Regions from separate parts of the Streptomyces sp. NPDC048473 genome, predicted to be linked through region 2. Evidence: riboswitches for the same ligand, from Rfam matches in the RefSeq annotation. Region 2 holds a riboswitch; the other holds the start of a gene.
What was found. A riboswitch is a leader RNA that binds a small molecule or an ion and turns the genes downstream of it on or off. The one in region 2 is predicted to bind glycine.
Positions count from the first base shown of each region.

Region 1: linked by a shared signal. The riboswitch ahead of gcvP (aminomethyl-transferring glycine dehydrogenase) and the one ahead of gcvT (glycine cleavage system aminomethyltransferase GcvT) in region 2 are both predicted to bind glycine.

Region 1 is NZ_JBICXE010000038.1:52,936-68,650, reverse strand. Features, by position in the region: gene ACGFU7_RS37710 (MerR family transcriptional regulator) at 113-730, shown strand; gene ACGFU7_RS37705 (DNA polymerase IV) at 788-2,248, shown strand; gene ACGFU7_RS37700 (PRC-barrel domain-containing protein) at 2,173-2,541, opposite strand; glycine riboswitch at 2,655-2,751, shown strand; gene gcvP (aminomethyl-transferring glycine dehydrogenase) at 2,946-5,831, shown strand; gene ACGFU7_RS37690 (DUF5999 family protein) at 5,919-6,125, opposite strand; gene ACGFU7_RS37685 (hypothetical protein) at 6,450-7,043, opposite strand; gene ACGFU7_RS37680 (glutamate-cysteine ligase family protein) at 7,528-9,033, shown strand; gene ACGFU7_RS37675 (substrate-binding and VWA domain-containing protein) at 9,086-10,873, opposite strand; gene ACGFU7_RS37670 (CPBP family intramembrane glutamic endopeptidase) at 11,058-11,837, shown strand; gene ACGFU7_RS37665 (PhzF family phenazine biosynthesis protein) at 12,000-12,821, opposite strand; gene ACGFU7_RS37660 (VOC family protein) at 13,192-13,608, opposite strand; gene ACGFU7_RS37655 (helix-turn-helix transcriptional regulator) at 13,619-13,993, opposite strand; gene ACGFU7_RS37650 (ATP-binding cassette domain-containing protein) at 14,329-15,715, opposite strand, start outside.
Region 2 is NZ_JBICXE010000005.1:43,296-59,010, reverse strand. Features, by position in the region: gene ACGFU7_RS10790 (chloramphenicol phosphotransferase CPT family protein) at 1-310, opposite strand, end outside; gene ACGFU7_RS10785 (hypothetical protein) at 632-853, shown strand; gene ACGFU7_RS10780 (L-serine ammonia-lyase) at 970-2,352, opposite strand; gene glyA (serine hydroxymethyltransferase) at 2,532-3,791, opposite strand; gene gcvH (glycine cleavage system protein GcvH) at 3,811-4,188, opposite strand; gene gcvT (glycine cleavage system aminomethyltransferase GcvT) at 4,280-5,395, opposite strand; glycine riboswitch at 5,536-5,633, opposite strand; gene ACGFU7_RS10760 (AAA family ATPase) at 5,793-6,470, shown strand; gene ACGFU7_RS10755 (enhanced serine sensitivity protein SseB) at 6,549-7,319, shown strand; gene ACGFU7_RS10750 (enhanced serine sensitivity protein SseB C-terminal domain-containing protein) at 7,500-8,282, shown strand; gene ACGFU7_RS10745 (ABC transporter permease) at 8,731-9,735, shown strand; gene ACGFU7_RS10740 (ABC transporter substrate-binding protein) at 9,831-11,603, shown strand; gene ACGFU7_RS10735 (ABC transporter permease) at 11,748-12,749, shown strand; gene ACGFU7_RS10730 (ABC transporter ATP-binding protein) at 12,746-13,846, shown strand; gene ACGFU7_RS10725 (ABC transporter ATP-binding protein) at 13,882-15,114, shown strand; gene ACGFU7_RS10720 (trimeric intracellular cation channel family protein) at 15,133-15,715, shown strand, end outside.

The DNA.
Region 1 (15,715 bases), on a different contig from region 2:
CGGGAAACCACTCTCAGGGTGATTATCACTCGGCGTGCCGAGTGTGGCGATCGTTGACGCACCCCGAGTGACTGCCTACCTTCGAGATGGCAGGTCAAGGACGGAGGTCGGCGTGAGAAGCAGCGGCGACGGTACGGCAGCGGGTGGGCCGTATCCGCAGCAGGGGAGTACAGCCGGCCGCACCATCAGGCAACCGGTTAAACCGGCGGCGGTGGCGGGGGGCGGCGTGGCATCGGCCAACGACATCGGCTATCGCGGGCCGACAGCATGCGCGGCGGCGGGGATCACCTATCGGCAGCTCGACTACTGGGCGCGCACGGGGCTGGTCGAGCCGAGCGTGCGTCCGGCGTACGGCTCGGGCACACAGCGGCTCTACAGCTTCCGGGACGTCGTCCTGCTGAAGATCGTGAAGCGTTTCCTGGACACGGGCGTCGCCCTGCAGAACATCCGCACCACGGTCCAGCATCTGCGGGCCCGCGGATTCCAGGATCTTGAGCGGATGACGCTGATGAGCGACGGGGCGACGGTCTACGAGTGCTCCTCGCCGGACGAGGTCGTCGATCTGCTCCAGGGCGGCCAGGGGGTCTTCGGCATCGCCGTGGGTGTGGTGTGGCAGGACGTCGACGCCGCGCTGTCACAGCTGCACGGCGAGCGGGTGGATACCGGCGAGACACTGATCGGGAACAACCCCACCGATGAGCTCGCGCGGCGGCGCAACCGCGCCGGCTGACCCGGCCGGGAAATCGGGCGCGGCGATTGTCAGTGCCGTAGGGCAGCATCGATTGATGTGAGAGCCGCGCCCACCATCCTGCATCTGGACATGGATGCCTTCTACGCCTCTGCTGAGCAGGCGGCGAAGCCCAGCCTGCGCGGCAAACCGGTCGTGGTGGGCGGGCTGGGGCCGCGCGGAGTCGTCGCCACCGCGTCGTACGAGGCGCGGCGCTTCGGGGTGCACTCGGCGATGCCCACGGCGCAGGCGCGGCGGCTGGCCCCCAACGCGGCCTATCTGGTGCCCCGCTTCCTGCTGTACCGGACCGTCAGCGACCAGGTGATGGAGCTGCTGGGGCGGCTCTCCCCGCTGGTGGAGCCGCTCAGCCTGGACGAGGCCTTTGTGGACCTGGAAGCCGGCGGGACGGCCGATGACACCGCTTCCGCGCTGGAGATCGGCGAGCAGCTGCGTACGGCCATCAAGGCGGTCACCGGGCTCACCGGCTCGGTCGGGCTCGCCGGTTCCAAGATGCTGGCCAAGATCGCTTCGGAGGAGGCGAAACCGAACGGGCTGCTGCTCATCGAGCCGGGGACGGAGCGGGAGCTGCTCGCGCCCATGTCGGTACGGATCCTCCCCGGCGTCGGGCCCGCGACGGCGGACCATCTGCGCCGTGCCGGGATGACGACGGTCAATGACCTCGCCGAGGCGGGTGAGGCGGAGCTCGTACGCCTGCTGGGGAAGGCACACGGCGGCTCGCTGCACCGTATGGCGTTCGGGTACGACGACCGGCCTGTGGTCGCGGAGAGGGACGCGAAATCGGTGTCGGTCGAGGACACCTTCGACGCGGACCTGCACGACCGGGTGCGGGTCAGGACGGAGGTGGAGCGGCTGGCCGGCCGATGCGTCCAGCGGTTGCGGGGTGCGGGGCGGTCCGGGCGGACGGTGGTGCTGAAGGTACGGCGGTACGACTTCTCCACGCTCACGAGGTCCGAGACGCTGCGTGGGCCCACGGACGACCCCGCAGTGGTCCGGGAGGCCGCCGCACGGCTCCTGGAGGCCGTCGACACCACCGGAGGCGTAAGGCTCCTGGGGGTGGGCGTCACGGGGCTTGCCGACTACACGCAGGAGGATCTCTTCGCCCAGGCCGCCGGTGAGCAGGCCGCAACCGAGGAAGCGGCCGGGGGAGAGACAGCGGCGGGGGGCGACGGGGACGAGCCGGCGGACGGTGCGCAGGAGGAGGCCCAGGAGACCGCCGAGCAGCTCGCCGCACGGCGCTGGCCCGCCGGACACGACGTACGTCATGACACATACGGCCACGGCTGGGTGCAGGGCAGTGGTGTCGGCCGGGTGACGGTGCGGTTCGAGGAACCCGAGTCGGCGCCCGGCCGGGTGCGTACGTTCCGGATCGACGATCCGGAGCTGCAGCCGGCTGATCCGCTGCCTCTGGTGCGGAACCCGGTGGACTACTCGTCCTGGCCGGCCAGTCTGCCGAAGTCCCTGTCCGGGCCGGTCTCTTCGGGCGGGGAGTCCAGACCGTAGTGCCGGTAGAGCTGGAGCTCCTGTTCCGGTGAGAGATGGCGGCCGACGCCGAAGTCCGGTGCGTCCTTGATCAGGGCTCGGTCGAAGGGGACGTGGAGCGAATCCTCCACGAATTCGCTGGGTTCCAGCGGGACGAACGCGTCCCGGCTGAAAAGTCCGGTACGTACGGCCGCCCACTCGGGCACACCGGTCGCGTCGTCGAGGTACACCTCGTCCACGGTTCCGATCTTGGTGCCTTTGCGGTCGAACGCCTTGCGGCCGATCAGGCTGCGCGGATCGATGTCGGTCTGCACGGTCCCTCCCACTGGTCGCGGCTACTCCACAAGCACTACAAAAGTGCAGATCCGGGGGGTTGGCCACTCGAGAATTTTGCCGCGAACCCCGCTGGTAGGCTGTTGATGGCTGCTGACCCCGTGCGGGAGAGTCCTCCGGAGCGAATCCGAAGGCGCCGAAGGAGCAAATCCTCCCCGGAATCTCTCAGGCCCCCGTACCGCACGGACGAGGTCACTCTGGAAAGCAGGGCGGGCTCCGTGCGGCCGAGTGCCGATACGGTTCCCTTCCTCACCGACGGTGAAAGCCGGTACGCCGCAGGGCGCGCCGGTGAAGCTCTCAGGTTGAGATGACAGAGGGGGAGGCCGTTCGGGCACCCGCGCCGTGGTGCCCCTCGCAGGTCGTGACAGACCAGGAGGCCTCCACCATGACCCCCCGTCGCACTCCGCTCTCCCAGCTGGAGCAGGGCATTCCGTTCGAACAGCGCCACATCGGTCCCGATGCCGAGGCGCAGTCGAAGATGCTCGCCCAGATCGGTTACGGCTCGCTGGACGAGCTGACCGCGGCAGCGGTGCCCGATGTCATCAAGAGCGCGGAGGCACTCCGGCTGCCGACCGCCCGCACCGAGGCCGAGGTCCTTGCCGAGCTGCGCGCCCTCGCCGACCGCAACCAGGTGCTGGCCCCGATGATCGGGCTCGGCTACTACGGCACCTTCACCCCGCCGGTGATCCTCCGCAACGTCATGGAGAACCCCGCCTGGTACACGGCCTACACGCCGTACCAGCCGGAGATCTCGCAGGGCCGCCTGGAGGCGCTCCTCAACTTCCAGACGATGGTCGCCGAGCTGACGGGGCTGCCCACCTCCGGTGCCTCCCTGCTCGACGAGGGCACCGCGGCCGCCGAGGCCATGGCGCTCTCGCGGCGCGTCGGCAAGGTCAAGAACGGTGTCTTCCTGGTCGACGCCGACACCCTGCCGCAGACCATTGCCGTGATCCAGACCCGCGCCGAGCCGACCGGTGTCGAGGTCGTCGTCGCCGACCTGGGTGCGGGCATCCCTGCAGAGATCGCCGAGCGCGGTGTCTTCGGCGTGCTGCTGCAGTACCCGGGCGCCTCCGGAGCCGTCCGGGACATCAAGCCCGTCATAGAGCAGGCCCACGAGCTCGGTGCGATCGTCACCGTCGCCGCCGATCTGCTGGCCCTTACCCTGCTCACCTCACCGGGCGACCTGGGCGCGGACATCGCGGTCGGCACCACGCAGCGTTTCGGTGTGCCGATGGGCTTCGGCGGACCGCACGCCGGCTTCATGGCCGTACGCGAGAAGTTCGCCCGCAGCCTGCCGGGCCGCCTCGTCGGCGTCTCCGTCGACGCGGACGGCAACAAGGCATACCGGCTGGCCCTGCAGACCCGCGAGCAGCACATCCGCCGCGAGAAGGCCACCAGCAACATCTGTACCGCTCAGGTGCTGCTCGCCGTCATGGCCGGGATGTACGCCGTCTACCACGGCCCGGACGGGCTGCGGACGATCGCTCAGCGCACCCACCGCTACGCGACGATCCTGGCCGAGGGCCTGCGCGCCCGTGGCATCGACGTCGTGACCGGCGCCTGCTTCGACACCCTCACCGTGCGCGTCCCGGGGAAGGCCGCCGATGTCGTGGCCGACGCCCGCGAGCGCGGTGTCAACCTGCGGCTCGTAGACGCCGACCTGGTCTCCCTCGCCTGCGACGAGACCACCACCCGCACACAGATCGCCGCCGTCTGGGCCGCCTTCGGCGCCGACGGGGACATCGAGGCGCTGGACGCCGCGGCTGTCGACGCGCTGCCCGAGGGCCTGCTGCGCACCGACGAGATCCTCACCCACCCGGTCTTCCACCAGCACCGTTCCGAGACCGCGATGCTGCGCTACCTGCGCAAGCTCGCCGACCGGGACTACGCCCTGGACCGCGGCATGATCCCGCTCGGCTCCTGCACCATGAAGCTGAACGCGACCACCGAGATGGAGTCGATCACCTGGCCCGAGTTCGGCGCACTGCACCCCTTCGCGCCGGCCGAGCAGGCGCAGGGCTTTCTCACCCTCATCCGTGAGCTGGAGGAGCGACTCGCCGAGGTCACCGGGTACGACGCGGTGTCGATCCAGCCGAACGCCGGATCGCAGGGCGAGTTCGCCGGCCTCCTGGCCGTGCGTGCGTATCACCGGGCCAACGGCGACGACCAGCGGACCATCTGCCTCATCCCGTCCTCCGCGCACGGCACCAACGCCGCCAGCGCCGTGATGGCCGGCATGAAGGTCGTCGTGGTGAAGACCGCCGACGACGGCGAGGTCGACATCGAGGACCTCCGCGCCAAGATCGAGAAGCACCGCGACGAGCTCGCCGTGCTCATGATCACCTATCCGTCGACGCACGGTGTGTTCGAGGAGCACGTCGCCGACATCTGCGCCGAGGTGCACGACGCCGGCGGTCAGGTGTACGTCGACGGCGCCAACCTCAACGCGCTGGTCGGCCTCGCCAAGCCGGGCCGGTTCGGCGGCGATGTCTCGCACCTGAACCTGCACAAGACCTTCTGCATCCCGCACGGCGGCGGCGGCCCCGGCGTCGGCCCGGTCGGTGTGCGCGCGCACCTCGCGCCGTACCTGCCGAACCACCCGCTGCAGCCCGCGGCGGGCCCCGAGACCGGTGTCGGACCGATCTCGGCCGCCCCGTGGGGCTCGGCCGGCATTCTCCCCATCTCCTGGGCGTACGTACGCCTGATGGGCGGGGAGGGCCTGAAGCGCGCGACGCAGGTTGCCGTACTCGCCGCCAACTACATCGCCAAGCGTCTCGAACCGCACTACCCGATCCTGTACAACGGCCCGGCCGGGCTCGTCGCGCACGAGTGCATCGTGGACCTGCGGCCGATCTCCAAGGCCACCGGCGTCAGCGTCGACGACATCGCCAAGCGTCTGATCGACTACGGCTTCCACTCGCCCACCATGTCGTTCCCGGTTGCCGGGACGCTGATGATCGAGCCGACCGAGAGCGAGAACCTCGCGGAGCTCGACCGCTTCTGCGACACGATGATCGCCATTCGCGGCGAGGTCGAGAAGGTGGCCTCCGGCGAGTGGAGCGCGGACGACAACCCGCTGAGCAACGCTCCCCACACCGCGGCGATGCTGGGCGGGGAGTGGGAGCACGGCTACAGCCGTGAAGTGGCGGTCTTCCCGGCCGGAGTCTCGGCCGCCGACAAGTACTGGCCGCCGGTGCGCCGGATCGACGGTGCCTTCGGTGACCGTAACCTCGTCTGCTCCTGCCCTCCGCTGGACGAGTACGACAACTGAGGCATGAGCGGTAGGGCGTGACGCGGACATGCGTCGGGGCCGGTGCGGAGAGTTCTCCGGGCCGGCCCCAGTTCGTACCGGCCGGGGTCAGGCGGCCTTCATCACCCGGTCGGTTCCCAGGGGCCGGTGCGGGGCGATGATCTGCCCGTCCGGGAGCAGCTCACCGGTGTCCTCGAAGAGCAGGACGCCGTTGCACAGCAGGCTCCAGCCCTGTTCCGGGTGGTGTGCCGTCAGGCGGGCGGCCTCCCGGTCGGCTGAGTCGGCGGTCGGGCATGGTGGCTGGTGCTGGCACATGGATGGGTTCTTTCGCTGCGTCGTAGTGAATGTCCTGCGGCTTGATGAGGTGTTCATGGCCGCGCCCCCCGTATCGATCGGTCCGGTCCCAGTGTTGCCCCACGGGCGTCAATCCGCAGGGATTTCGCAGCAGCACTTCTCCTTACCCCGAGGACGCGTCACCCGGCCGGACGGTTCACCGCAACTGCACTGTCACTTCGGGTGGTTCGGGGTGGCCGGACCGGGCTAGTCCGGATGGGCAGGATGTGCGCCCCGCAGCACTGCGCCCCGCCACCGGGGCCGGTGGCGGGGCGCAGCTCGGTTGATGTGGGGGTGCGGCCGCTGTCAGGCCGGTGATCCGAGCAGGGGACCGGGGCCGGGGGTGATGCGCAGCGTCATCACGCGGAGCAGATCGGCGACCCGGTGCGGGCTATGTGCCGCGATACCCGGCGGTGCGGGAGCCAGCGGCACCAGAAGATCGGCAGGGGCAAGTGCCCCGCCGGACGCGTCGGCCTCGGTGTCGCCGTGCAGCCACAGCGCCAGCATGTAGAGCTCCGGAATGGACAGCAGCCTTGGCTGATAGTGGGGTGTCACCGTCTCGGCCTGGCGCAGGGCGAGTTCGGTCGAGGCGATGTACGGGCCCTCGAAGAAGTGCGAGAAGGTCCAGCCGTCCGGAGTGAGCATGGTGTCCGCCGCGGCGACGGCCTGCTCCGAGCTGCGGATCAGGAACCGCCACGCGGCAAGCCGGGTGGCGGGTGCGAGCCCGCTCGGACCGATCCGGTCCAGTACATGGACGGGGAGCGGGAGTTCGGGGCTCAGAGGTCCCTGGGCAGCTCGGAGAGCCGGTGTGCGGGCCTCGCGGACTGCGGTGGGTGAACCGAGTGCCGCGAGAACGCTGCGCAGAGCGGGCGCGGGAGCCGGGGGAACATGCAGCGGCATAGTGGGTCGCCTCTCACTTCGGAGACACGGTGATGCGTGGGCGGGTGCAGACGGCGCTGTCGGCGTGCGGGGCCAGAGGAGGCCGGTGACTGGGCCGGTGCGTCAACTCTCTGCCTCGTCCGCGAAGTTTATACGACACGTGTTCACGCAGTGATTCCACTAGCCGTCGCAGGTATTGCCGACAAGGCGGTATCAAGACTTTATTATGCGGAGATTCTGCTGATTCGTCGTCAGCGGCGCAGCCACCGCCAGGGATTTTTCCCTGGACGCGGTCGGCCGAAACGCGTCGGCGTTTTCGCCACGCGCCAGGCGGGGGAAACTTCGTGCTGCACCATGCCTGGGGAATGTGCCCCGGACAGCCGTCCTCAGATTACTGGGTGCGCGGCGTTCATGGGGGCGTTATGGATCACCCGGCCTGGGCATTATCGATCGTGACGCGAGCGGCCTGGGCCGCGGGCCGCCCACTCGAGGGAGGGACGCTTCGATGGGGGAGAAGGTCGTGGCGGGCGCCTTTGATCTGTCCGATCGGCAGAGGTACCGGAGGAAGCTCCACCAGTGCCTGGAGGGGCTGGAGAGGCTCCTGACGGAGCGGAGGTTCGACCGCCCCCGCAACCTCATGGGCATGGAGATCGAGCTGAATCTGGCAGGCGCCGACGGCATGCCGAAGATGATGAATGGGGAGGTGCTCCCGCGCATCGCGAGCCGTGATTTCCAGACCGAACTCGGGATGTTCAATTTGGAGGTGAACATAGTCCCGCACCACCTGGACGGACGCGTTTTCGATCAGCTGGCCGAAGAGCTCAGGACCGGCCTTGGATATGCCCATCGGAAGGCGGGCGAGGTCGATGCCGGGATCATGATGATCGGAATTCTGCCCACCCTGGGCCGTCAGGACCTCGTTGCGGCGAACCTCTCGGACGCGGACCGTTACACACTGCTGAACGATCAAATGGTGGCTGCGCGGGGCGAGGATTTCTCGCTCGATATCCAAGGCGTGGAGCGATTGGTCTCCACCTCCTCCTCGATCACTCCCGAGGCCGCCTGCACATCGGTTCAACTGCATCTGCAGGTGACACCGGCGCGCTTCGCGGCCGTATGGAACGCGGCCCAGGCCGTCGCCGGGGTCCAGATCGCCCTCGGCGCCAACTCCCCCTTCCTGTTCGGCAGGGAGCTGTGGCGGGAATCGCGGCCGCCGCTCTTCCAGCAGGCCACGGACACCAGACCGCCGGAACTCCAGAACCAGGGGGTGCGGCCCAGGACCTGGTTCGGCGAGCGGTGGGTCGGTTCGGCGTACGAGCTCTTCGAGGAGAATCTGCGCTACTTCCCCCCACTGCTGCCGATCTGTGACGACGAGGACCCGCTGCGGGTGCTCGACGAGGGCGGGGTGCCGCGGCTGCCGGAGCTCGTGCTCCACAACGGTACGGTCTACCGCTGGAACCGGCCCGTGTACGGGCTGGCCGACGGCGTACCCCATCTGCGGGTGGAGAACCGGGTCCTGCCCGCCGGTCCCACCGTCACCGATGTGATCGCCAATGCCGCGCTCTACTACGGGCTCGTGCGGGCGCTCGCCGAGGAATCCCGTCCGGTGTGGACCAGGCTGCCGTTCGCCGCAGCGGCCGAGAACTTCGACACCGCCTGCCGCCACGGCATCGACGCGGAGCTGATCTGGCCCCGTCCCGGCCGATCGGGCGGGATGACCCGGGTGCCGGCCGTCAAGCTCGTACGGGACGAGCTGCTGCCGCTGGCCGCTGCGGGGCTCGATGCCTGGAACATCGAGCCCGCGGACCGGGACCGCTACCTCGGCGTCATCGAGGAGCGCTGCAAGCGGCGGGCGAACGGAGCGTCCTGGCAGGTGGACACCTACCACCGGGCACGGGAGGCAGGGCTCGAACGGCATGCGGCACTGGCCGCGACCACCCGCCGGTATGCCGAACTGATGCACGGCGGCGAACCCGTGCACAGCTGGCCGACGGGTGTCCCTGCGCCGTGACCCCTTCGTGGCGGGCGCCGGCGACCGCTGTCGTTCCCGACTGCGCCGAGTGCTACTCCTGGGCGGCGTGGTTGCTCTGCCCGGCCGTCATGACGGCCTGCAGAATCACGGCCTGTATCTCGGCCGGGTCGGTGACCTGGTAGCCCCCGCCGCCGGTCACCTTCGCTATCTCGTTCACCTCTTCGCGGTCGGCCTCGGGGCCGACCGCGATGGCGAGGAGCGGCACCGGACGCTCCGGGTCGGCGATCCGCTTGAGCTCCGCGACCAGGGCGCTGCGGGAGATGGAGCGGTTGTCCTGGTTCGAGCCGTCGGTGAGGATCACCACGGCGTTGAACTTGCCCTTCACATAGGTCGCCTGGGCGTCCTTGTACGCGGCCAGAGTGGTGTCGTACAGGCCGGTCGCGCCACCCGGTACCGGCTGCAGCGCGGAGAAGGCCGCGGCGAGCCTCTCGCGGTGGGTGCCGCCGCCCTTCGCCGGATCGCCGAGCCGGCCCGTCGGTACCAGCCTGCGGTAGTCCTTGTCGCCGTCGAGCGTGGTGGCGAACTCCCAGAGCCCGATCTCGTCGTTCGGGGTGAACTGGTTGAGGGCCTGGATCAGGGACGCCTTGGTGACATCCATCCTGGACTGGTTGCGGCCCGGCACGATCGTGGCCATCGAACCCGAGGCATCGACGACCGTCGTCAGCCGCGCGCTCTGCACCGTGATCGTCCACATGCCGAGCGTCTGCTGGAGCGCCTCGGCGGACGGTGCCGCGGCGGCCGTGGCGTACGGCTGGGGCTTCCTGCCGCCCGCCGATGCGACCACCGACTCCCCGGCCGCCCCGTCGACGTTTCTGAAGCCGTGCTTCTTCAGCGTGGCTTGCGCGCCCGGCTCATTCAGCAGTGTCATGAACCGCAGGGCCGCCCGGCCCTCGGACGTGCTCATCCTGGTCTCGTCCACCAGCGTGTACGGATAGTCGAGCAGCGGGGTGCCGTCCTTGGGGTAGAAGAGGTCGAGCCTTCCACCGCCGGTCGACTCCGCGTTGTGGGCGAACGCGGCCTGCTCGGAGAGGAGCACCGCCTGGTTGCGCTCCGGATTGCCCTGCTCGGCGCCCGAGTCGCCCTGAGCCAGCGTTTCGAGCACCTGGGTGTCACCGTCCGACATGCGCTGCGCGAGCAGCTTGGCAGTGGCCGCGACCCTGGTGTCGCTGTCGCCGCCCTGTTTCTCGGAGGACGCGCCGATGCTGGAGAGCGCGAGCAGACCGGTGGCACTGCGTGCCGGGTCGGCCGCGCCGAGACGCACCTTGTCGGAGTCCATGGCCGCGGCCGTCAACTCCGCCCAGGAATACTTCTTCTTCGGCCAGCCGAGGCTCTTGGCCGCCGACGGCACCATGGCCAGGGTGACGGGGGAGGAGGCGACGGAATCACCCGGCGTGATCGGGATGCCGTCACCGGAGCCCTTGGCCCGGTCGACCCAGAGGTCGGAGTCGGGCAGCCAGATCTGGTAGTCCGGGGTACGGGTGCCGGAGGAGAGTGCGTTGGCGACCTTGTAGGAATCGCGGGCCACCACCCGCACATACAGACAGCGGCCGTCGGATCTCACATCGTCCTTGCGCGCCTTGTCGGCGACGGCACGCACGGCGGGGGCGATGTCCGGTGAGGACACCATGGAAAGGCGTACGGCGGAATCCTCACAGGATTTCGAGAACGACAGCAGGCCGCCCTGCACCGCGACTGCCGTTCCCGCCGCCACCGCGAGGACGAGCATGGTCGCGATCGCTACGGTGCGCCGTCGGCGCGGCGGCGGACCGTCCCCGCTTCCATCGGTCGCGTAGTCGTCGGGCAAGCTGTGACGTCCCATGACGGTGGTGCCCCTCCTTGAGAATGAACAAGGAAAAGGGGGACCAGACCATCGCCAATGGTGGTTGTCCCCCGGCCTGTCGCGCATGATCTTCGTACCTGCATTCGAGACCCTAGCGGGACGGGGAGCGGGATGGGGCGTGAATGCACAACTCAAGGCAGGTGTACAGGTGGAGGCGGGGCGCGTGGCTGAATCTTTCCCCCAAGAGGCTGTGTCGCGACGGATCTTGCGGTCCGAAACGGTGCTGGTGCTGGCTCTCTCATTGGGCGCCAGCGGGGTGTCTGCCCTGATCAGTTTTGTCGGATCACTGACGAAACCAGGGGGTTTGAAGGAACAGGCCGCGACGCTCAACAGCTCATACGCACCCGGGCGTCCATGGCTGGATCTCGCCTGGCAACTCTTCGGAATCGCGACGGCCCTGGTGCCCGTCGCCCTCGTCGCGCATCTGTTGATGAGGGAGGGCGCCGGCCTGCGTGCCATCGGTTTCGACCGGAGCAGGCCATGGCCGGACCTGGGGCGCGGCGCGATGGTGGCGGCGGGCATCGGGAGCGCCGGGCTCGCCTTCTATCTGGTGGCGCGGGCAGCCGGTTTCAATCTGACCGTGGTCCCGGAATCACTGCCCGATGTGTGGTGGAAATTCCCGGTTCTGATCCTGTCCGCGCTCCAGAACTCCGTGGTGGAGGAAGTGATCGTCGTCGGGTATCTGCTGCGCAGACTCGGTCAGTTGGGGTGGACGCCGATGGCCGCCCTGGTGGCGAGTTCGGTGCTGCGCGGCTCGTACCACCTGTATCAGGGGATCGGCGGCTTCATCGGCAACATGGTGATGGGTGTTGTCTTCGTGCTGCTGTACCGGCGCTGGGGGCGGGTCGGTCCACTGGTCGCGGCGCATGCGCTGCTCGACATCGGGGCGTTTGTCGGATACGCCCTGCTGGCGGGGAAGGTGGGGTGGCTGCCTACGCCGTGAGTGGGGTGGGGCGTAGGCGGGCGGTGTTCGGCGCGGGGGTGTGCGGGAGTGATCCGTGGGCGGTGTTCGGCGCGGGGTGTGCCGGCGTGGTCCGTGGGCGGTGTTCGGCGCGGAGGGCGTACGGGAGTGGTCCGTGCGCCCTCCGCGCTGTCGGCGGAAGGCTCAGAGCGCCGTGAGCAGTTCGCCGTCGATGACCGTCACGGCGCTGCCGGTCAGCAGGGTGCGGTCGCCGCGCAGAGAGGTGCGGACCAGACCGGAACGGGCGGAGGCCTGCAGCCCGGTCAGCTCGTCACGGCCGAACCGGGCCGACCAGAAGGGGGCCAGCGCGGTGTGGGAGCTGCCGGTCACCGGGTCCTCGTCGATCCCGACGCGCGGGAAGAAGCCGCGGGAGACGAAGTCGTAGCCGCGGGCGGGGTCCTCGGCGGCGGCCGTGGCGATGATGCCCCGCCGGGAGAGGCGGGCCAGTGCGGCGAGATCCGGGGTCAGTCCTCGTACGGTCGCCTCGTCGGCCAGTTCCACGACCAGATCGCCGATGTGAGGGCCGGTGTCGTGGACGGAGAGCGGTTCCGCGCCCAGGGCGACGGCCAGACCGGCCGGGGCGGTCTCCGGTGTCAGCGGGGCTGTGGGGAAGTCGAGCGTGATCGTGCCGTCGGGGTGGGCAGTCGCGGTGAGGATGCCGCACCGTGCCGCGAAACGTACCGTGCCGCTCGCTGCCCGGGTGGTGTGCAGGACGTGCGCGGTCGCGAGGGTGGCATGCCCGCACATGTCGACCTCGGTGGTCGGGGTGAACCAGCGCAGCGCCCAGTCCGCGTCGCCGCCCGGCGGCAGCGGGTGGGCGAACGCGGTCTCGGAGAGGTTCAGCTCCATGGCGATCCGCTGGAGCTGTTCGTCGTCGGCAAAGGCGTCGGAATCCAGCAGAAGGACTCCCGCCGGGTTGCCGGTGAAGGGGCGGTCGGTGAACGTATCGACGATTCGGATCCTCATGACGTGACCGTACGTGCGGCGGAAAGCCACAGGCCAAGGCCAATTCCGTGTTGCTGGACCGAAAAGCCCGGCCGGTGACAGGGACTTCGGCCGTCTGCCACCGATTGCATCTGCCTGCTGGGGCCGGCGGCCGGTGCCATGGCGATGATGAGCAGCCGCTCCAAAGGCGCCTGAGCCTCGGGCTCGTCCGAGCCTCTGAGCTCGTCCGAGTCTGCGGGCTCACCCGAGTCCGCCTGAAGCGGCCGACCGCTGCGGACCCTGAACGACCGCCGTCCGCGAGGGGGCGCGGACGGCGGCCTTCGCATGCCGGGCGTGGGCCTTCAGGACGCGGTCCGGAACCCCAGACCCCTGAGCGGGGCCCGCCAAGGCCTCACTTCCCGAGGGGCTGGGTGAAGCGCAACAGGTTGCCGGCGGGGTCGCGGAACGCGCAGTCGCGGACGCCGTAGGGCTGGTCCGTCGGCTCCTGCAGCACCTCGCCGCCCGCGGCGCTGATGCGCTCGAAGGTGGCGTCGCAGTCGTCCGTCGCGAAGATGACGCCGCGCAGCATGCCCTTGGCCATCAGCTCCGCCATGGCCTGTTTGTCGGCCGGTGAGGCGTTCGGGTCGGCGGCGGGCGGTTCCAGGACGATGTTCACGTCCGGCTGCGAGGGCGCTCCGACGGTCACCCAGCGCATCCCCTCGAACCCGACGTCGTTGCGTACCTCAAGGCCGAGCACATCGCGGTAGAAGGCGATCGCCTTGTCGTGGTCGTCGACGGCGATGAAGCATTGGGAAAGGCTGATGTCCATGCCGTTCACGCTACGGACTGGCGGCGGGGCTCGCGCCACCGTTCCTGACCGGCCGCGTGTGGATCTTGGCCATGCACGCCGGGATGGCGGCGCCTCGGTCATGGCTCCGCGCCCGGTAGGTGCTCGGGCTCTCGCCGACCAGCTGGGTGAAGCGCGAGCTGAACGACCCCAGCGACGTGCAGCCGACCGCGAAGCAGACCTCGGTCACCGCGAGGTCGCCGCGCCGCAGCAGCGCTTTGGCCCGCTCGATGCGGCGGGTCATCAGGTAGCTGTATGGCGTCTCGCCGAAAGCGGCGCGGAAGCTGCGGGAGAAATGGCCCGGCGACATCAGGGCGTCACGCGCCAGCGCCGGGACGTCGAGCGGCTCGGCGTAGTCGCGGTCCATCCGATCGCGGGCCCGCCGCAGCCGGACGAGGTCGTCGAGGTTCTGCCGTCTCACCCGATCAGTTTCCCACAGCACCCGAGGCCGGTGATGAGGAGCATGGACGACGCCCTGGAGTCCAGAGCTGACCGAGGACGAGCCGAGCGACCTGCTCAGCGACCACGACCGCGAGGCTTGCGTCCGCGGCGGTCATTGCCGAAGCCCTCGGGTGGTCCCCCAGGGTGTCGAACGCTCCTTACTCGTCACTCGTCCTACTCGAATACGTCTCGCTACCAGTCGAGTGGGACGAGTCGAAACAGATGAGAGAACTCGTCCCACGGTGTCCGCGAGGGCCTCGGTCAGGTGCCGACGTAGGCCGCGAGGTGCTCGCCGGTGAGGGTGGAGCGGGCGGCGACGAGGTCGGCGGGTGTGCCCTCGAAGACGATCTGGCCGCCGTCATGGCCGGCGCCGGGGCCGAGGTCGATGATCCAGTCGGCGTGCGCCATGACCGCCTGGTGGTGCTCGACGACGATGACCGACTTGCCGGAGTCGACGAGCCGGTCGAGCAGGCCGAGCAGCTGCTCGACGTCGGCAAGGTGCAGGCCGGCGGTCGGCTCGTCGAGGACGTAGACGCCGCCCTTCTCAGCCATGTGGGTGGCCAGCTTGAGCCGCTGCCGCTCGCCGCCGGACAGCGTGGTGAGCGGCTGGCCGAGGCTGAGGTAGCCGAGCCCGACGTCGGCGAGCCGGTCGAGGATGTGGTGCGCGGCCGGTGTGTGCGCCTCGCCGGAGCCGAAGAACTCCTCGGCCTCGGTCACCGACATCGCCAGCACCTCGCTGATGTCGCGGCCGCCGAGGTGGTATTCAAGGACCGATGCCTGGAACCGCTTCCCCTCGCACTCCTCGCAGGTGGTGGCGACGCCGGCCATCACCGCCAGGTCGGTGTAGATGACGCCGGCGCCGTTGCAGGTGGGGCAGGCACCCTCGGAGTTGGCGCTGAACAGCGCCGGCTTCATGCCGTTGGCCTTCGCGAACGCCTTGCGGATCGGGTCGAGCAGTCCGGTGTACGTCGCCGGGTTGCTGCGTCGGGAGCCCTTGATGGCTCCCTGGTCCACCGACACCACACCCTCGCCGGCCGGGATCGACCCGTGCACGAGCGAGCTCTTGCCGGAGCCGGCGACGCCGGTGACGACGCACAGGACCCCGAGCGGGATGTCGACGTCGACGTTGCACAGGTTGTGCGTCGTCGCGCCGCGGATCTCCAGCGTGCCGGTGGGCTTCCGCACCGTCTCCTTGGCGGAGGCCCGGTCGTCGAAATGGCGCCCGGTGATGGTGCCGCCGGCCCGCAGTCCCTCGACGGTGCCCTCGAAGCAGACGGTGCCGCCCGCCGTACCGGCGCCGGGGCCGAGGTCGACGACGTGGTCGGCGATCGCGATGGTCTCCGGCTTGTGCTCGACGACGAGCACCGTGTTGCCCTTGTCCCGCAACCGCAGCAGCAGGTCGTTCATCCGCTGGATGTCGTGGGGGTGCAGCCCGATGGTGGGCTCGTCGAAGACATAGGTGGTGTCGGTGAGCGAGGAGCCGAGGTGGCGGATCATCTTGACGCGCTGCGCCTCGCCGCCCGACAGCGTGCCCGACGGCCGGTCGAGGGAGAGGTAGCCAAGGCCGATCTCCACGAACGACTCGAGGGTCTGCTGCAGCGCGGCGAGCAGTGGCGCCACCGACGGCTCGTCGAGACCGCGGACCCAT
Region 2 (15,715 bases):
AGACGTGGTCCGCGACAATGATGTTGCCTGCCGCAGCCATGCCCGCGACCGCACGGTGAAACCCCATCCAGGTGCGCTTGAGTACGACATTCAGCTGGTCCGGTGTCATCTCAGGTGCTGATCGCATGGCATGGAACGCGTCCACGGGCATGTAGAAGCACGGCTCATCAAGGACTCCGACAAGCTCCCTGGCGACGCTCGACTTGCCCGAGCTCGACGTGCCGTTCAAAAAGATGATCAGTCCGCCGTTTGCCTGCTCGGATTCCGGTGAGCCGGCCGATCCCTCGAACCCAGAGGCTGGACTCGTCATCATGCGTGCTCTCGCATCGTGCGCAGGCTCCAGACCACTCGATCTTCGACGGCACGAACCTACTGGCCCCAGACCATCCGGCACAACGAACAGTTTTCTCCTGCACGGCAGTAGTGCCGCCGCAGCGCCACGTGTCACCCGCGACCCCTCGCTGATGCACATCGCCTCCGAAGTGCTGTCCTGCGTGTTCAGCTGCCGCCGGTGACAGCAGGGGCGTCGTGCGACGGAGCCCGGAGATATTTACCGGCCGTGGTGACCGATGGTCGCAAGACTCGCGATCATGCCCTCCCCTGCGCGAAACCTCGCCCTTGAGCACTTTCAGTGGATCGACGGTCACGCCGACGTCTGGAAGATCGAGGACTGTTCCGAACCTTCGCGTACTTCGGCGCGATCTTCTCCTCCAGCCTCATCGGCATCGCCTTCGGATCCACCGCGACCGACGCCGGATTCCACGCCGTCGCCCTCGTCGTCATCGGCATCGGCGTCGCCGTCATGCTGATGACCATCCTGGACAAGAGGATCCCCTCGCGAACCGACAGGTGAACGGCCGCACCGGTGGACAGCCGGTGGGCAGATGCCTCCGGGTGGTACTGGTTACCCTGCCGCAACCACTCTGATCAGCCCGGACGTCGCCGCGCAGCACGACGCAACATGAACGCTCAGCACTCGATGATGTTCACCGCGAGCCCGCCCCGCGCCGTCTCCTTGTACTTCACGCTCATGTCCGCGCCCGTCTCCTTCATGGTCTTGATGACCTTGTCGAGGGAGACCTTGTGGGTGCCGTCGCCGCGCAGCGCCATCTTGGCGGCCGTGACGGCCTTGACCGCGGCCATGCCGTTGCGCTCGATGCACGGGATCTGAACGAGACCGCCGACCGGGTCGCAGGTCAGGCCGAGGTTGTGTTCCATGCCGATCTCGGCGGCGTTCTCGACCTGCTCGGGGGTGCCGCCGAGGACCTCGGCGAGGGCGCCCGCGGCCATGGAGCAGGCGGAGCCGACCTCGCCCTGGCAGCCGACCTCGGCGCCGGAGATGGAGGCGTTCTCCTTGAAGAGCATGCCGATGGCTCCGGCGGCGAGGAGGAAGCGGACGACGCTGTCCTCCTTCTCCGCCTCGGTGGCGCCGCCGGCCGCGAAGTTCATGTAGTAGTGCAGCACGGCCGGGATGATGCCCGCGGCGCCGTTGGTGGGTGCGGTGACGACGCGGCCGCCCGCCGCGTTCTCCTCGTTGACCGCCATCGCGTAGAGGGTGATCCACTCCATCGCGAGGGTCTGAGGGTCGCCCTCGGCGCGCAGCTGGCGGGCGGTGTTCGCGGCACGGCGGCGGACCTTGAGACCGCCGGGCAGGATGCCCTCGCGGGACATGCCGCGCGAGACGCAGGCCTGCATGACGCGCCAGATGTCCAGCAGACCCGAGCGGATCTCGTCCTCGGTGCGCCAGGTCTTCTCGTTCTCCAGCATCAGCGAGGAGATGGACAGACCGGTGTCCTTCGAGAGCCGCAGCAGTTCGTCGCCGGTGCGGAAGGGGTGCTTCAGCACGGTGTCGTCGAGGACGATCCGGTCCTCGCCCACCGCGTCCTCGTCGACGACGAAGCCGCCGCCGACGGAGTAGTAGGTCTTCTCCAGGAGGGGGGCGCCCTCGTGGTCGAAGGCGAAGATCGTCATGCCGTTGGCGTGGTACGGAAGCGCCTTGCGGCGGTGCAGGATCAGTTGCTCGTCGGCGTCGAAGTCGATCTCGTGCATGCCGAGGAGGTTGATCCGGCCGGTGGTACGGATCCGCTCCACGCGGTCGTCGGCGGACTCCACGTCGACGGTACGGGGCGACTCGCCCTCCAGGCCGAGCAGGACGGCCTTGGGGGTGCCGTGGCCGTGGCCGGTCGCACCGAGCGATCCGTACAGCTCGGCGCGTATGGAGGCGGTGTGGGCGATGAGGCCCTCGTTCTTCAGCCGGCGCGCGAACATATGGGCGGCGCGCATCGGGCCGACCGTATGGGAGCTGGACGGGCCGATGCCGATCGAGAACAGGTCGAAGACCGAGATGGCCACGGGAGACTCCTAAGGGTTGGTAGACGCCGTTGTCTGCCGGGTGATGCGGTACGGACCGGTCGGCCCGAAGAGCAGCGGGGACAAGGGATGGGGCACCGCGCCCACTGACCAGTGTGCGCGGTGCCCCGCCCGAAAGGTGACGAACTGTGTCCCGGATTACTTCAGGACGGCCTGCGCCCCTACTTCAGGCCGGGGTACAGCGGGAACTTCTCGGCCAGCGCGATCACGCGGGCCTTGAGGTCGTCGGCGTCGTAGGACGGCTTGAGCGCCGAAGCGATGATCTCGGCGACCTCGGTGAAGTCCTCGGCCTGGAAACCGCGGGTGGCCAGGGCCGGCGTACCGATCCGCAGACCCGAGGTGACCATCGGCGGCCGCGGGTCGTTCGGGATGGCGTTCCGGTTGACCGTGATGCCCAGCTCGTGCAGCCGGTCCTCGGCCTGCTGGCCGTCCAGCTCGGAGTTGCGCAGGTCGACGAGGACCAGGTGGACGTCCGTACCGCCGGACAGCACGGAGACACCGACCTCGGTGACGTCCGGCTGGACCAGGCGCTCGGCGAGGATGCGGGCGCCGTCCAGGGTGCGCTGCTGGCGCTCCTTGAACTCCTCGGTCGCCGCGACCTTGAACGAGACCGCCTTGGCAGCGATCACGTGCTCCAGCGGACCACCCTGCTGGCCGGGGAAGACCGCGGAGTTGATCTTCTTGGCGAGCTCCTGCGTCGACAGGATGACGCCACCGCGCGGACCGCCGAGGGTCTTGTGCGTGGTCGTCGTGACGACATGGGCGTGCGGCACCGGGTTGGGGTGCAGACCCGCGGCCACCAGGCCGGCGAAGTGTGCCATGTCGACCATCAGGTACGCGCCGACCTCGTCCGCGATGCGGCGGAAGGCGGCGAAGTCCAGCTGGCGGGGGTACGCGGACCAGCCGGCGACGATCAGCTTCGGCTTGGACTCCTTGGCCAGACGCTCGACCTCGGCCATGTCCACGACGCCGGTCTCGTCGACGTGGTACGGGACCACGTTGTAGAGCTTGCCGGAGAAGTTGATCTTCATGCCGTGGGTCAGGTGACCGCCGTGGGCCAGGCTGAGGCCCATGATCGTGTCGCCCGGGTTCAGCAGCGCGAACATCGCGGCGGCGTTGGCCTGCGCACCGGAGTGCGGCTGGACGTTCGCGGCCTCGGCGCCGAACAGCGCCTTGATGCGGTCGATGGCGATCTGCTCGACGACGTCGACGTGCTCACAGCCGCCGTAGTAGCGGCGGCCGGGGTAGCCCTCGGCGTACTTGTTGGTGAGGACGGAGCCCTGGGCCTCCATGACCGCGACCGGAGCGAAGTTCTCCGAGGCGATCATTTCGAGGGTGGACTGCTGACGGTGGAGCTCGGCGTCGACAGCGGCGGCGACGTCCGGGTCCAGCTCGTGGAGGGAGGAGTTGAGAAGCGACATCAGGTGGTCCCTTTGGGTCTCAGTTGCCGGAGAACTCGGTGTACTCGTCGGCGGAGAGCAGATCCTTCGGCTCCTCCGCCACACGTACCTTGAACAGCCAGCCGCCCTCGAAGGGAGCGGAGTTCACCAGCGACGGGTCGTCCACGACGTCCTGGTTCGCGGCGGTGACCTCACCGGTCACCGGCGAGTACAGGTCGCTCACCGACTTGGTCGACTCCAGCTCACCGCAGGTCTCACCCGCAGTCACCGTGTCACCGACCTCGGGGAGCTGGGCGTAGACGACATCGCCGAGCGCGTTGGCGGCGAACTCGGTGATACCGATCGTGGCCACACCGTCCTCGACGGCCGACAGCCACTCGTGCTCCTTGCTGTAACGCAGCTGCTGGGGGTTGCTCATGACCTGAATTCTCCTGTACGCGGGGGAGTGCTGATGAACGGTGGTCTTACGGTGTGAGACGCGACTGCGTCACTTCCGAGGTGCGCGGATGTCACTTCTGGCGCTTGTAGAACGGCAGCGCCACGACCTCGTACGGCTCGTGGCTGCCCCGGATGTCCACTCCGACGCCCGCGGTACCGGGCGTGGCGTGCGCAGCGTCCACGTACGCGATGGCGATCGGCTTGCCCAGGGTGGGCGACGGGGCGCCCGAGGTGACCTTGCCGATGATCTCGCCCGCGGCGACCACGGAGAAACCGGCGCGCGGCACCCGGCGGCCCTCGGCGATCAGCCCGACCAGCTTGCGGGGCGGGGCGGTCTCGGCGCGCTCGGCGGCGGCCTGGAGGGCCTTGCGGCCGACGAAGTCGCCCTCCTTCTCGAACTTCACGACCCGGCCCAGACCGGCGTCGAACGGGGTCAGCTCGGTGGTCAGCTCGTTCCCGTAGAGCGGCATGCCGGCCTCCAGGCGCAGCGTGTCGCGGCAGGAGAGCCCGCACGGGATCAGGCCGCGCGAGGCGCCCGCCTCGGTGAGGGTCTTCCACAGGTGCTCGGCGTGCTCGGGGGCTACGAACAGCTCGAAGCCGTCCTCGCCGGTGTAGCCGGTACGGGCGATCAGCGCGGGCACACCGGCGACCGTGCCGGGCAGGCCGGCGTAGTACTTCAGACCGTCCAGGTCGGCATCGGTGACCGAGGCCAGGATGGCGGGCGACTCGGGGCCCTGGACGGCGATCAGCGCGTACGCGTCGCGGTCGTCGCGCACCTCGGCGTCGAAGCCGTCGGCCCGCGCGGTCAGTGCGTCCAGCACGATCTGGGCGTTCCCGGCGTTGGCGACGACCATGTATTCGGTGTCACCCAGGCGGTAGACGATCAGGTCGTCGAGGATGCCGCCGTCCTCGGCGCAGATCATCGTGTAGCGGGCGCGGCCCACGGCGACGGTGCCGATGTTGCCGACCAGCGCGAAGTTCAGGAAGGCCGCGGCCTCGGGGCCGGTGACGGTGATCTCGCCCATGTGCGACAGGTCGAAGAGACCGGCCCTGGTGCGCACCGCGTTGTGCTCGTCGCGCTCGCTGGCGTACCGCAGGGGCATGTCCCAGCCCGCGAAGTCGGTCATGGTCGCGCCCAGCGAACGGTGCAGGGCATCGAGGGCGGTGAGACGGGGGGCGGTGCTCATGGATATGGCTCCCAGGGCATGACGACGAGGACGATCCCTCCCCATCTGTCATCGGAACCTGAGAGGTTCGCCGAGAGCCCCTGAAGGGTTCGGCTTGCACCTTGGGTGGAGCCGCAGAGCGGCCCGCTTTTCAGATCTGCCTCATCCACGCGGTACGGGGCCTGAGAGATTCAAGGGAGGAACTTGCTCCTTCGGCGCCCGGCACATGCAGTGACCGGAACTCTCCCGCGCGGATTCAAGCGGCCTTTATGCAGTTGGCCGGGTCATCATCGCACGCATCGCGCCGGAGTGGGGCCCCGGTCCCTCTCGGGAAATCAGCGGCGTGGACGGTTGTGCCGCATTACCTTTTCTTTACACTTCATGGGCATACGTGGGGTGACCCGACAGGGGGAGGGTGATGACGTTGCAGCGGTACGCGACGACCGCGGGGGTCGCGCACGGCGCGATGCCTGCACAGCCAGGGGCTCCGGCCACGGAAACGCTCGGCACGCACGCGCCCGTCGTACGGGATCTGCGGGAGCGGGCCGGGCGCAGCCCGCGCAGCCTGCACTTCGCGGCAGGCGACGTGGTGGTGGTCTCCGGGCTGCCCGGCAGCGGTAAATCGACGCTCATCCGGCGGGCGGTGGCGACGGCCCGCGCCATCGACTCGCAAAACACCCGTGACCGCTGGGCGGGGCTGATGCCCCGTTTACTCCCGTACGCCCTCTACCGCCCCCTTGTCCGTTTCGCCCACTACTGGGGGCTGTGGCGGGCGCTGCGCTCCGGCGAGTCCGTCGTCGTCCACGACTGCGGAACCCAGGCGTGGGTGCGCGGCTGGCTGGCGCGTGACGCGCGGCGCCGGGGCCGCGTCCTGCACCTCGTCCTGCTCGACGTCACACCGCGGACGGCGAGGGAGGGGCAGCGGGAGCGCGGACGCGGCGTCTCCGGATATGCGTTCGCCCGGCACCGAAGGGCGGTGGGGAGGCTGCTGCGGAACACCGAGACCGGCCTGCTGCCGCCCGGGTGCGCTTCGGCGGTGCTGCTGGACCGGGAGGCGGCGGGGAAGCTGAGCCGGATCGCGTTCGCGGACGCATAAGGCCCGGGGGAGGGGCCGGAGGGCCTGGCGGCCGGACGTTAATCTTCTGCCGGAAGGCTCGGGCAAGAAGGGGAAGCAGTGGACATTCCGGCACAGGTCCAGTCCCATCCGCAGAGCGGATGGCCGGCCAATGAGCTCGAAGAAGTGCTCATGGCCTCGGTGGGCAGCCCTGAGGCGGGCGGACGGCTCGTCGAGGTGCTCGGGCGCAGCCACGTCTGGGTGCCCCTGCCGGGCGGCGGCGGACCCGACTCCCCCGACCTGGACCTGCCCACGCTGGAGATCGAGGGCGCTCCGTACGTTCCCGTATTCAGCTCCGAACAGCAGTTCCTCAGCTGCGCCGGCACCCAAATGCCCTTCACCGTCGCGCCCGCCCGCGAGTTCGCCCGCGGCCTGCCCCCGCAGCTCGGCATCGCGGTGAACCCGGGCGGAGCCGTCGGGCTGCCGCTGCCGCCGCCCGCCGTGGCCGAGCTCTGCCGCGCCGGACGCACCCCGCTGGACGGACCGGCCAGCGGAGGCAGGGTCCGGCTGTACGAACCGGCCTGGCAGGAGGAGCCCGTCGACTTCCTCTCCGTGGCGGCCGGCGAATTCGAGGAGAGCGGTGTCGTGCTCACCGCCCGCCGGGCGCTGGCCAGCATCGAGGGCGGCGAGCCCGTCCTCTTCATCGGCGTCGAGTTCTCCACCTGGGAGGGCGCCGGGCGCAACGCCCCGATGGACGCCCTCGGCCGTGCGCTCGGCCGGGCCGAGGTGCCCTGGCCGGTCAATCTGATCCTGCTCGATGTGGCGCAGGACCCGGTCGGCGACTGGATGCGGGAGAAGATCCGGCCGTTCTACCAGCGCGCGGGCCAGTAGCGCCCGGCGCGGCGCACGCGGACGCCTCCGGAGTGGATCACGGCGTCGACCCGAGGCGTCAAGTCGGTGTCAGGACCGGCGCATAAGCTGGTTTGATGGCTGGTGCCACGGCACCATGCCGCACCCGTGTGCCCCGGGAGCGGCGGGCCGACACAGTGGATCGAAGAGGGGCGGGACCAGGTGAGTGCGTCAGGCACCGCGGCGGCCGGGCAGGTCGAGCACATGCTGCGCCAAGTGACGCCCGGGCGCTACGACGCGTACGAGGCACTGCTGCAGGCCCTCGCGAACGGCCGGATCTGGATGCTCCTCTGGCACGGCCGGCCGGGCTCGCCCGACGCCCAGTACGGGAACATGGAGATCGACGGCCTCGGCTACGCCCCCTGTGTGACCTCCGCCCAGGAGCTCTCGGCCAGCGGCTGGAACCGGGCCCACGAGCTCGTCGGCGGCCGCGACATCGCCCGCACCCTCTTCCCCGACCGCTGGGGCATCTGGCTCAACCCGCACGCCCCGGGCGGCGGCGTCGGCATCCCCTGGCTGGACCTGCGCCGGATCGCCACCGGCCTCGACCGGATGCCCGCCGGCCCGCTCCGGCTCACCGAGCCGGCCATCGAGATCCCGCAGTTCTACGCCCTGCTCACACAGAACGCCCATCACACCCCCGCGATCCGCTCGCTGCGCCGCGCCTGGGTGCAGCCCGCGCTCGGCGTCCCGTATCTCGCCATCGGTCTCGACCTCTACGACACGAGCCAGACCTCGGTCGACGCGGTGCGCGCGATGATGCAGCAGTCGATCGGCGCGGTCCCGGAGGGGCTGCCCGTCTCCACCGTCGCGATGTCCGACGAGTACGACCCGGTCGCGATGTGGCTGCGCGCCAACTCCCGCCCGTTCTACGACCGCGAGGCCCACGCACCGGCGGCCCCGGTGGCGGGCTACGGCTATCCGCCGCAGCAGGGCGCGTACTGACCCTGCCGGCAGCGGAGTTGTACGTCCCCGGCACCCGAAATGTCGCTGTACGCACCCGACTTCCGGAAGGCGGCCACCCGTGCCCGTCCAAGCTCGGGTGAATCGGTGCGCCGACCGGACCCTCACCACAGGCTCGAACTCCTCATGTCCGAGATTTCCGTGCTGGGGGTATCTGGTGGTGAAAGCGACGCGAATCTACGCGCGTGCCCCCTTCCGCCTCAACTGACCTGTGTTCGAGGGGCGTTCACTTCCGTCCGGATAACGGAACACCCCTGACCGCATCACGGTTAGGCATCCATTCGCCTGACGGTATGGCTACCTCGCGCGACGGCAATGAAGACTCCCGCAGCAAGGGCGTCTTGCCGCCTCTGCGTACGACTGACTGATCGCGCCGCCACAGCGGCCAGTTCGGCCCGGCCACCGCCGGTTGAGAGGGGTCCTTGCCACGATGACGGCACCACTGCACGAGCCGACCACGGAAGCGGACCCGATCGCTACCGGCGGTCCCGCAGCCGACTCCGGGGTGAAGAAGGTCGAGGGACGGTCTCTCAAGCAGATCGCCTGGAACCGCCTGAAGCAGGACAAGGTCGCGCTGACGGGCGGCATCACCGTGCTCGTCCTGGTCGTGGTGGCGGTCTTCGCGCCGCTGATCGTGAGCCTGCTCGGACACCCGCCGAACGACTTCCACCAGGAGATGCTCGACCCGCTGACCAATCTCCCCAAGGGCGACCTCGGCGGCGTGAGCGGCGACTACCTCTTCGGCGTCGAGCCCAACAAGGGGCGCGACATCTTCAGCCGGATCGTCTACGGCGCCCGGATCTCGCTGCTCGTGGCGTTCCTGGCGGCCCTGGTCGCCGTGGCGCTCGGCACGCTCTTCGGGATCGTCGCCGGCTACTTCGGCGGCTGGGTGGACGCGGTGATCAGCCGGGTGATGGACGTGCTGCTGTCCTTCCCGCAGCTCCTCTTCATCATCTCCCTCGTCTCGGTCCTCCCCGACGACCTGCTCGGCCTCACCGGCAGCGGGGTGCGCATCGCCGTACTCGTCGCCGTCATCGGCTTCTTCGGATGGCCGTACGTGGGACGCATCGTCCGCGGCCAGACGCTCTCGCTGCGTGAACGCGAGTACGTGGAAGCGGCACGCAGCCTCGGCGGCGGGCGGGTGCACATCCTCTTCCGCGAACTGCTGCCGAACCTGGTGGCACCGATCACCGTCTACGCGACGCTCATGATCCCCACCAACATCCTGACCGAAGCGGCCCTCAGCTTCCTCGGCGCCGGTGTCCGGCCGCCCACGGCCTCCTGGGGCGGAATGCTGCGGGACGCCCTGGAGACGTACGAGCACGACCCGATGTTCATGGTCTTCCCCGGCGTGACGATCTTCATCACCGTACTGGCCTTCAACCTCTTCGGGGACGGGCTGCGCGACGCCCTGGATCCCAAGGGGACCCGATAGCCCACGACTTGCCCCTGCCGCACTGTCAGGTGGCTCTTCCCATGGTTCTCCGGCAAGCAATGGCCTGGGACCGCGATCTCGGAGGTTGCGAGAAAATGTCCACAGTTACCTCGAAACGACGGCTCACCGCTGGTGCGGCCCTCGTGGTCGCGGCGCTGATGACCACCTCGGCGTGCGGCGGCGGCGACGGCGACAGCGGCGACAGCAAGTCGAAGGGCGCCGGCTTCAACGCGGCGTTCAACAAGGTCGCCAACGCGTCCACCAAAAAGGGTGGAACGCTGAAGATGGTCGGCAAGCAGGACCTCGACTCCGCCGACCCCCAGCGTGCCTACTACGGCATGGCCTGGGACTTCATGCGCTTCTACACCCGCCAGCTGGTCACGTACGACACCAAGCCGGGCGCCGCCTCCACCAAGCTGGTCGGCGACCTCGCCACCGGCCCCGGTGTGATCAGCGACGGCGGCAAGACGTACACGTACAAGCTGCGTCCCGGCATCACCTGGGAGGACGGCTCCAAGGTCACCTCCCAGGACGTCAAGTACGGCATCGAGCGCATCTGGGCGACGGACACCATCACCGGTGGCCCGCAGTACCTGAAGCAGACGCTGGACCCCAAGGGCGAGTACAAGGGCCCCTACAAGGACTCGTCCGCGGACAAGCTCGGCCTGAAGGCGATCGAGACGCCCGACGACAGCACCGTCATCTTCAAGCTGCCCAAGCCCAACGGTGACTTCGAGCAGTTCCTCGCCATGCCGTCCGGCACGCCCGTGAAGGCGGCGAAGGACACCAAGGCGAAGTACACCCAGCGGCCGTTCTCCTCGGGCCCGTACAAGTTCGAGTCGTACAAGCCGGGCAAGAGCATCGTGCTCGTCCGCAACGACAAGTGGCAGAAGTCCTCGGACCCGGTGCGCGCCGCGCTGCCGGACAAGGTCACCGTGACGATCTCCGCCAACCTGGAGGAGAACGACAAGAGGCTGATGGAGGGCGACTACGACGTCGACCTCAACGGCACCGGCATGACCCAGTCCGGCCGCGTCACCGCCGTCTCGGACCACAAGGACAGCGTCGACAACATGCTGACGTCCTTCGTCCGCTACGTCGCGCTCGTCCACACGGCGAAGCCGCTGGACGACGTCCACTGCCGCAAGGCCGTCTTCTACGCCACGGACTTCGCCGGCCTCCAGCAGACCCGCGGTGGCGAGATCGCCGGTGGCGAGATCGCCAACAGCACGCTTCCGACCTCCATCAAGGGTCACAGCGACTACGACCCGTACGGCGTTCTCGCCCGCAAGGGCAAGCCGGACGAGGCCAAGGCCAAGGAAGAGCTGAAGGCGTGCGGCCAGCCGAACGGCTTCTCCACCAAGCTCACCGCCCGTAACAACAACCCGGGCGAGGTCGACACCGCCGAGGCGCTCCAGGAGCAGCTCGGCAAGGTCGGCATCAAGATCGAGGTCGACCCGATCGACGGCGCCGAGTCGTCCAGCATCACCGGTTCGCCGTCCGTCGTGAAGAAGCGCGGCTACGGCATGACGATGAGCGGCTGGGGCCCGGACTTCCCGTCCGGCCAGGGCTTCGGCCAGCCGCTGTGGGACAGCCGGTTCCTCGCCGAGACCGGTAACTACAACGAGTCGCAGCTCAAGGACCCGCAGATCGACAAGCTCTTCGACGACGCCATCGCGGAGACCGACGCGGTCAAGGCCGGCGAGATCTACAAGGCTCTTGACAAGCGGATCCTCGACCAGGCCGACTGGATGCCCTTCATCTACGAGAAGAACATCACCTGGCGCGGCGAACGACTGACCAACGTCTACATGTCCGACGCCTACAGCGGACGTTACGACTACGTCTCGCTCGGCGTCGTCAAGTAGTCGCTGTAGCCAACAGCATTTGCAGTCAACCCGGTTGACTGCCCCACCGCCGCCGAAACCCGCCAGTCCGAAGGGCAGGTGATGGCCGTGGTGGTGGCCGGGAGCCCCCACAAGGGGTTCCCGGCCACCGCCGGGCCGCGCACAGTGCTTGCTTATCTCATCCGGCGCCTGTTCGCCGTAGTCATCATGGTGCTCGTCGTACTGCTCGCGACCTTCACCATCTTCTTCATGCTGCCCAAGTGGGCGGGTCAGGACGTCGCCGTCCTCTTCGCCGGCAAGGCCACGGGTGCCGAGCAGCTCGCGGGCATCCGGATCAAACTGGGTCTCGACGACCCCCTTCTCGTCCAGTTCTGGGACTTCGTCAAGGGCATCCCGATGGGGCGCGACTACGCGAACGGTGACGACGTCACCCACTGCGCCGCACCCTGCTTCGGCTACTCCTTCCGCACGGAGGTACCGGTCTGGACCACCCTCAAGGACGCCCTGCCCGTCACCGGTGCGCTCGCCGCCGGTGCCTGCGTCCTGTGGCTCCTCGGCGGCGTCGCCACCGGTGTGGTGTCCGCGCTGCGGCGCGGCAGCATCTGGGACCGTGCCGCGATGACCACCGCCCTCGCCGGCGTCTCCCTGCCGATCTTCTTCACCGGCATGGTCGCGATGGGCCTCTTCGTGCACAACCTCGGCTGGGTGCACATCGCCGACAACCTCTCCACGGACGACAGCATCGGCACCTGGTTCCAGACACTGATCCTGCCGTGGATCGTGCTCGCCTTCCTGAACGCCGCGATGTATGCCCGGCTCACCAGAGCCACCATGCTCGAAGTGCTCGGCGAGGACTACATCCGTACCGCCCGCTCCAAGGGTCTGGGCGAGGGCGCCGTCATCACCCGGCACGCCCTGCGTTCCGCGATGACGCCGATCCTCACCGTCTTCGGCCTCGACATCGGCGTGCTCCTCGGTGGCGCCGTCCTCACCGAGTCCACGTTCAACCTGCCGGGGCTCGGTCTCGCGGCGGTCCAGGCCATCAGTAACAAGGACCTGCCCGTGATCCTCGGCGTCACACTGTTCGCGGCTCTCGCGATCGCCGTCGCCAACCTCGTCGTCGACATTCTGTACGCCGTCATCGACCCGCGAGTGAGGCTGGGATGACCGAACTGCACAAGAGCGGTGCCGCGCTGGGCGAACCCGCCCCGGCCGGCTCGCCCGCTCCCACCGCCTTCCTCGAAGTGCGCGACCTCAAGGTGCACTTCCCGACCGACGACGGCCTGGTCAAGTCCGTCGACGGGCTCAACTTCCAGCTGGAGAAGGGCAAGACTCTCGGCATCGTCGGCGAGTCCGGCTCCGGCAAGTCCGTCACGTCGCTGGGCATCATGGGCCTGCACACCGCGGGCCAGTACGGAAAGCGCAAGGCACAGGTCTCCGGCGAGATCTGGCTGGACGGCAAGGAACTGCTGTCCGCCGACCCCAACGAGGTACGCAAGCTCCGCGGCCGCGACATGGCCATGATCTTCCAGGACCCACTGTCCGCGCTGCACCCGTACTACACGATCGGCAAGCAGATCGTGGAGGCGTACCGGGTCCATCACGACGTGAACAAGAAGACCGCCCGCAGGCGTGCGATCGAGATGCTCGACCGGGTCGGCATCCCGCAGCCCGACAAGCGCATCGACAGCTACCCGCACGAGTTCTCCGGCGGGATGCGCCAGCGCGCGATGATCGCCATGTCGCTGGTCAACAACCCCGAGCTGCTGATCGCCGACGAGCCGACGACCGCGCTGGACGTGACCGTCCAGGCGCAGATCCTCGACCTGATCCGGGATCTGCAGAAGGAGTTCGGCTCCGCGGTCATCATCATCACCCACGACCTGGGCGTCGTGGCCGAGCTCGCCGACGACATCCTGGTGATGTACGGCGGGCGCTGCGTCGAGCGCGGACCGGCCGAGAAGGTGTTCTACGAGCCCCGGCACCCCTACACCTGGGGTCTGCTGGGCTCGATGCCGCGCCTCGACCGCGACCAGACCGACCGGCTCATCCCGGTCAAGGGCTCCCCGCCGTCGCTCATCAACATCCCGTCGGGCTGTGCCTTCAACCCGCGCTGCCCGTACGCGGATGTGCCCAAGGACGACGTGACCCGCACCGTACGGCCCGAGCTGCAGGAAGTCGGCAGCCGGCACTGGGCGGCCTGCCACATGTCGCAGGAGCAGCGGGAGCGTATCTGGACCGAAGAGATTGCGCCCAAGCTGTGAGCGAGGACAAGGCCGTGACGAGCGAGGACAAGGGCGTGGACGTTCCGGCGCAGAGGTCTGCCGGGGGCGGCGCGGCGGTCAAGGACGCAGCCTCCCGCGAGGTGCTGCTCAAGGTGACCGGGCTGCAGAAGCACTTCCCCCTCAAGAAGGGGATGCTGCAGCGCAGTGCCGGTGCCGTGAAGGCCGTCGACGGGATCGACTTCGAGGTGCACTCGGGCGAGACCCTGGGTGTCGTCGGGGAGTCCGGCTGCGGAAAGTCGACGATGGGCCGGCTGATCACCCGGCTGCTCGAACCCACCGCGGGGAAGGTCGAGTTCGAGGGGAGGGACATCACGCACCTCGGCGTCGGCGCCATGCGCCCGATGCGCCGCGACATGCAGATGATCTTCCAGGACCCGTACTCCTCGCTGAACCCCCGGCACACGATCGGCACGATCGTGGGTGCCCCCTTCAAGCTGCAGGGCGTCACGCCCGAGGGCGGCGTCAAGAAGGAGGTGCAGCGGCTGCTGGAGGTCGTGGGCCTCAACCCCGAGCACTACAACCGCTACCCGCACGAGTTCTCCGGCGGTCAGCGCCAGCGCATCGGGATCGCCCGCGCGCTCGCGCTCAACCCCAAGCTGGTCGTGGCGGACGAGCCGGTGTCGGCGCTGGACGTCTCGATCCAGGCGCAGGTCGTGAACCTGCTCGACGATCTCCAGGCCGAGCTGGGTCTGACGTACGTGATCATCGCCCATGACCTCTCGGTCGTCCGGCACGTCTCGGACCGGATCGCGGTGATGTACCTCGGCAAGATCGTGGAGCTGGCCGACCGCGAGTCGCTCTACAAGGCGCCGATGCACCCGTACACCAAGGCGCTGCTCTCGGCGGTCCCGATCCCGGACCCGAAGCGCCGTTCGGCCAAGAGCGAGCGCATCCTGCTGAAGGGCGACGTGCCGTCGCCGATCTCGCCACCCAGCGGCTGCCGCTTCCACACCCGGTGCTGGAAGGCGACGGAGATCTGCAAGACGCAGGAACCGCCGCTGGTCGCGCTGAAGACCGGGCACCAGGTGGCCTGCCACCACCCGGAGAACGCGCCCGACCAGGCGCCGGGGGAGACGGTGACGGCGGCGGCGCGCGAGGCGATCGAGGTCGTCACGGTGCAGAAGCCGGAATCTGCCACGGTGCAGAAGCCGGAAGCCGGCGCAGTGCAGAAGGCGGAGGCCGACGAGGCCGCAGCGGATGACGGCGCCGCATCGTCCGATACGCCGGAGGACAACCCGAAGGAGTAGTACCGGCACAATTGCCCGGTGCTCAACGAACTGTTCACGCCCTCCGTCCAGCATGCGCTCGACATCGTCGGAATCTTCGTCTTCGCGATCTCCGGCGCTCTGCTCGCCGTACGCAAGAACTTCGATGTCTTCGGCATCGCGGTACTCGCCGAGGTCACCGCGCTGGGCGGGGGGCTGTTCCGTGACATCATCATCGGGGCGGTCCCGCCCGCGGCGTTCACGGATCTCGGCTACTTCACCACCCCGCTCCTCGCCGCTGTCCTGGTGTTCTTCCTGCATCCGCACGTCGAGCGAATCCAGGTGGGCGTCAATGTCTTCGACGCGGCCGGCCTCGGGCTGTTCTGCGTCACGGGCACGGTCAAGGCGTACGACTACGGCCTCGGCCTCACCGCATCGGCGGCCCTGGGGCTCGCCACCGCGGTCGGCGGTGGTGTGCTGCGCGACGTACTGGCCAACGAGGTGCCATCGCTGCTGCGCTGGGACCGGGACCTGTACGCCGTGCCCGCGATCGTCGGCGCCACCATGATCGTGCTGTGCATCCGTTTCGACGTGCTCAACGCGTTCACCAGCGGCACCGCGGTGATCGTGGCCTTCGTGCTGC